Linked DNA regions of Pigmentiphaga sp. H8. The protein of the gene in region 1 interacts with the protein of each later gene in a pairwise test. Links are inferred from orthologs where the notes say so. Each region holds a gene or a part of one and is shown in the gene's direction. Other genes may lie near its edges.

The links.
Region 2: the proteins of glnL (region 1) and EGT29_RS07890 interact in binary tests that used the Escherichia coli proteins (3 or more experiments, as listed by UniProt). The link is inferred for Pigmentiphaga sp. H8 from one-to-one orthologs.

What each region holds. Positions count from the first base shown.
Region 1 is NZ_CP033966.1:2,388,536-2,391,442, forward strand. It holds glnL (nitrogen regulation protein NR(II)), read left to right. Parts: upstream 1-863; coding sequence 864-1,952; downstream 1,953-2,907. Other genes in the region: glnA (type I glutamate--ammonia ligase), read left to right, coding at 1-799; ntrC (nitrogen regulation protein NR(I)), read left to right, coding at 2,003-2,907.
Region 2 is NZ_CP033966.1:1,669,618-1,672,366, forward strand. It holds EGT29_RS07890 (P-II family nitrogen regulator), read left to right. Parts: upstream 1-1,080; coding sequence 1,081-1,419; downstream 1,420-2,749. Other genes in the region: EGT29_RS07885 (NAD(+) synthase), read left to right, coding at 1-1,002; cysP (thiosulfate ABC transporter substrate-binding protein CysP), read left to right, coding at 1,569-2,585; cysT (sulfate ABC transporter permease subunit CysT), read left to right, coding at 2,701-2,749. UniProt on the Escherichia coli protein: P-II indirectly controls the transcription of the glutamine synthetase gene (glnA). P-II prevents NR-II-catalyzed conversion of NR-I to NR-I-phosphate, the transcriptional activator of GlnA. When P-II is uridylylated to P-II-UMP, these events are reversed.

The sequences.
Region 1 (2,907 bases):
CGTGCCGGTCGAAGTGCACCACCACGAAGTGGCGGGCCCCGGCCAACTGGAAATCGGCACCAAGTTCTCGACCCTGGTGCAGCGCGCCGACTGGAACCAGATCATGAAGTACACGATCTGGAACGTGGCCGCCGCCTACGGCAAGACCGCCACCTTCATGCCCAAGCCCGTCGTCGGCGACAACGGTTCCGGCATGCACGTCCACCAGTCGATCTGGAAGGACGGCCAGAACCTGTTCGCGGGCAACGGCTACGCCGGCCTGTCCGAGTTCGCGCTGTACTACATCGGCGGCATCATCAAGCACGCCCGCGCGCTGAACGCCATCACCAACCCCGGCACGAACTCGTACAAGCGCCTGGTTCCGCACTTCGAAGCCCCGGTCAAGCTGGCCTACTCGGCCCGCAACCGCTCGGCCTCGATCCGCATCCCGTACGTGGCCAACCCGAAGGGCCGCCGCATCGAGACGCGCTTCCCGGATCCGCTGGCCAACCCGTACCTGTCGTTCTCGGCCCTGATGATGGCCGGCCTGGACGGCGTGATGAACAAGATCCATCCTGGCGATCCGGCCGACAAGAACCTGTACGACCTGCCGCCCGAGGAAGACGCGAAGATCCCGACCGTGTGTGCCTCGCTCGAGCAGGCGCTGGAAGCCCTGGACAAGGACCGCGAGTTCCTGACCCGCGGCGGTGTGTTCAGCAACGCCATGATCGATGCCTACATCGCGCTGAAGATGGAAGAAGTCACGCGTTTCCGCGTCACGACCCACCCCGTCGAGTTCGACATGTACTACGGCCTCTGATCAGGACCTGATCAGTCGTCAGCAAGGAAAAACGGGGCGTTCGAACGCCCCGTTTTCATTGGACATGACTCATTTGCTTCCCGATCCTTCCTCCTATCCGGTCGACGCCTTCGCCGCGTTCGAACTGCTGTCCAGCGCCATCCTCGTCATCGACGACGACGGCCTGATCCGCTATGCCAACGCCCCGGCCGAGGATTTGTTCGAGGTCTCGGTGCGGCAGTTGTACGCGGTCAAGGCCGGCGACCTGTTCCGCGATGGCGAGCAGTTGCGCCAGTCGCTGGAGGAGGCCCGCCAGCACCTGTTCGCGGACAAGCGGCAGATACTGGAGATCGATCGCCTGGGGCGCGAGCCGACGCAGGTATCGGTAACCGTGGTCGCGCTGGACGGCCAGCCGTGGCCGGCGCTGATCGAACTGCGCGAGATCGAGCAGCAGCTGAAGGTGGACCGCGAGGAACGCCTGCTGGAACAGGCGCAGGCCAATCGCGAACTGTTGCGCAACCTCGCGCACGAGATCAAGAATCCGCTGGGCGGGCTGCGCGGCGCGGCGCAATTGCTGGAGGCCGAGTTGTCCGATCCCGCGCTGATCGAATACACCCAGGTCATCATCCAGGAGGCGGACCGTCTCCAGACCCTGGTGGACCGCCTGCTGGTGCCGCATCGCGCGCCGCGCATCGTCGGCGACGTCAACATCCACGAGGTCTGCGAGCGCGTGCGGTCGCTGGTGCTGGCCGAGTATCCGAACGGGCTGCGCATCGTGCGCGACTACGACGCGGCGATTCCCGAGTTCCGGGGCGACAAGGCGCAGTTGATCCAGGCCGTCCTGAACGTCGTGCGCAACGCCGCCGAGGCCTTGTCGCCACGCATCGCGGCCGGCGATGCCGAGATCACGCTGCGCACCCGTGTGGCGCGCCAGGTCACCTTGGCCAAGCAGCGTTTCAGGCTGGCATTGGAATTGCATGTGATGGACAACGGCCCGGGGATTCCCCCTGAATTGCTGGACCGGATCTTCCATCCGCTGGTGTCGGGACGTGAGGGCGGCAGCGGACTGGGATTGACCCTGGCTCAGACTTTCGTGCAGCAGCACGAGGGTGTGATCGAATGCGACAGCCGGCCCGGCCTGACCGATTTCCGCCTGCTGTTGCCCTTACCTTGATCGAAGAATTGGATGGATTTTTTTTCCCGAGCGTACCTAGGAAGGCAGCGATGAAACCGATCTGGATCGTAGATGATGACCGTTCGATCCGCTGGGTGCTCGAAAAAGCCTTGGCCCGCGAGAACCTGCCCAGCCGCAGCTTCGGCACCGCGCGCGAGGCCCTGGACGCCCTGAACGACGACGTGCCCCAGGTGCTGGTGACCGACATCCGGATGCCCGGGGCCGGCGGCATCGAACTGTTGCAGGCGGTCAAGCGGCGTTTTCCGGCGCTGCCCGTCATCGTCATGACGGCGTATTCCGACCTGGAGAGCGCGGTATCGGCCTTCCAGGGGGGCGCCTTCGAGTACCTGCCCAAGCCCTTCGACGTGGACACCGCGACCGAACTGATCCGCCGCGCCGTCGAGGAAAGCCTGCGCGAGGAGGCCTCGGCCGACGAGACGCTGGTCGGCACGCCCGAGATCCTGGGGCAGGCGCCGGCCATGCAGGAAGTGTTCCGCGCCATCGGCCGCCTGTCGCAGTCGCAGGTCACGGTCATGATCACCGGCGAATCGGGCAGCGGCAAGGAACTAGTGGCGCGCGCACTGCATCGGCATAGTGCCCGGGCCTCCGGCCCCTTCGTGGCGATCAATACCGCCGCGATTCCGCGCGACCTGCTGGAGTCCGAGCTGTTCGGCCACGAGCGCGGCGCCTTCACCGGCGCGCAAAGCATGCGCCGCGGCCGCTTCGAGCAGGCCGACGGCGGCACGCTGTTCCTGGACGAGATCGGCGACATGCCCGCCGAATTGCAGACGCGCCTGTTGCGGGTGCTGTCGGACGGCAGCTTCTATCGCGTGGGCGGGCACAACCCGGTGCACGCCAACGTGCGCGTCATCGCGGCCACGCACCAACCGCTGGAAGAACGCGTCAAGCAGGGCCTGTTCCGCGAGGACCTGTTCCATCGGCTCAATGTGATCCG
Region 2 (2,749 bases), 720 kb from region 1 along the record:
GCGCTGGTGCAGCGGCTGTCGGCCATAGGCATGGACAAGGTGGTGATCGGCGTGTCCGGGGGACTGGACTCGACCCATGCGCTGCTGGTCTGCGCCAAGGCCATGGACCGCCTGAACCTGCCGCGGGCGAACATCATCGGCGTGACCATGCCGGGCTTCGCCACCAGCGGGCGTACCCTGCAGCAGGCACGCGCGCTGATGCGCGTGGTCGGCTGCACGGCCATGGAGATCGACATCCGGCCCAGCTGCACGCAGATGCTCCAGGACATCGGGCACCCGTACGCCTCGGGCCAGGAGGTCTACGACATCACCTTCGAGAACGTGCAGGCCGGCGAGCGCACCAGCCACCTGTTCCGGCTGGCCAATTTCCACAATGCCATCGTGATCGGCACCGGCGACCTGAGCGAACTGGCGCTGGGCTGGTGCACCTATGGCGTGGGCGACCACATGTCGCACTACAACGTCAACGCCAGCGTGCCCAAGACCCTGATCACCCACCTGGTGCGCTGGGTGGCCGAGACGGGCAAGGTGGGCGACGGCAGCCAGGTGCTGCTGGACATCCTGGGCACCGAGATCAGCCCGGAGCTGGTGCCGGGCAAGACCGATGGCGCGCCGGCGCAGCGGACCGAGCAGTTCATCGGGCCCTACGAACTGCAGGACTTCAACCTGTACTACATCCTGCGCTATGGCTTCGCGCCTTCGAAGGTCGCTTTCCTGGCGCTGGCCGCCTGGCACGACCGCGAGCGCGGCGACTGGCCCGAGGAAGCGCACGTGCCGCGCAACCAGTACGAACTGGCCGCCATCAAGCGCAACCTGGGCATCTTCGTGCACCGGTTCTTCAAGACCAGCCAGTTCAAGCGTTCGTGCGTGCCCAACGCGCCCAAGGTCGGCTCGGGCGGCTCGCTGTCGCCGCGCGGCGACTGGCGCGCCCCCAGCGATTCCGAGGAAGTCGTCTGGAAGGCCGACCTCGCGAACATTCCCGACTCCGCGCCGGACGCCTGAGGGCGGGCGCCCGGCCGGCTACAATCCCCCTTATCGCATCTTCGCCATTTCCGCCAGCGTTTCCACAAAGGTCCAGCCATGAAGCAAGTCACCGCCATCATCAAACCGTTCAAGCTCGACGAGGTCCGCGAAGCGCTGGCCCAGGTCGGCGTCAATGGTCTGACCGTGACGGAAGTCAAGGGCTTCGGCCGCCAGAAGGGGCATACCGAACTCTATCGCGGCGCCGAATACGTGGTGGACTTCCTGCCCAAGATCCGCATCGAGCTGGTGATCGCCGACGAACTGGTCGACCAGGCCGTGGAGGCCATCATCCGCGTGGCGCGCACGGGCAAGATCGGCGACGGCAAGATCTTCGTCACGCCCGTCGAGCAGGTCATCCGCATCCGCACCGGCGAGACCGGCGAAGCCGCGGTCTGACCGGCCGGGCGGCAGTCGCCGCCCGCCGGCGTTCGCCATATATTTCTCACAAGAATAAAGAAATGATGAATATATGGTTTGATGACATATGTGGATTTGTTACGTTTACGTCTTTCGCATCCACATAGTCAGAAGAAGGACGCCGTTTCATGTTCAAGAAGATCATCGTGCTCGCGGCCACGTCGGCCGCGCTGCTCACGGCAGTGACGGGGACGGCGCAAGCCCAGGACAAGCCGCTGCTGAACGCCTCGTACGACGTTGCCCGCGAGGTGTTCGCCGCGGTCAATCCCAAGTTCCAGGCGTACTGGAAGGCCAAGAACGGCCACGACGTCAAGATCGACCAGTCGTTCGCCGGCACCTCGCGTCAGGCGCAGGACATCATCCAGGGCAAGAAGGTCGACGTCGTGACCTTCAACCAGGTTCCCGACGTCGACATCCTGGCCCAGCGCGGATTGCTGCGCAAGGACTGGCAGAAGGCCTTTCCGAACAACAGTTCGCCGTACTACAGCACCATCGCCTTTCTGGTGCGCAAGGGCAATCCCAAGAACGTCAAGAACTGGGACGACCTGGCGCGCGATGACGTGAAGCTGGTGTTCCCCAACCCCAAGACCTCGGGCAACGCGCGCTACACCTACCTGGGCGCCTGGCTGTACGCCAACGAGAAGTTCGGCGGCGACCAGGAGAAGATCAAGCAGTTCGTCGGCAAGGTCCTGCACAACGTCGTCAACTTCCCCACCGGCGGGCGCGGCGCGACCGTGGCGTTCGCGCAGAACGGTCAGGGCGACGTGCTGCTGACCTTCGAGTCGGAAGTGATCAACATCGCCAAGGGCGAGGAATTCAAGGCGGGCGGCTATGAAGTCGTGGTGCCGCCGGTGTCCGTGCTGGCCGAGTTCCCCGTGGCCGTGGTGGACAAGGTCGTGGACGAGAAGGGCACCCGCCAGCTCGCCACCGAATACCTGAACTACCAGTACACCCGCGAGATCCAGCTGCTGCTGACCACCTTCAACTACCGGGTCAACCACCCCGACGTCGCCAAGGTCGTGGCCGACCGCTACGCCAAGGTGCGCCTGATCGATCCGACCAAGGTGCTGGGTCCCTGGAGCGACATCACCAAGAACCATTTCGGTTCCAACGGGGTGCTGGACCAGTTGCTGGCCAAGCGCTGATCATGGCGGCACCGGCGGCCGGGCCGGTGCCGTACAATCCTTCCCGGCAAGGCGCGGCCACCCCGCAGGGGGGCCGCGCTTCTTCGCTTCCGCCCCCGATCCCGCCGCCTACGCCGTGAATCCGTCCTTCCGCTTTTTCCGCCGTCCGCCGGTCCTGCCCGGCT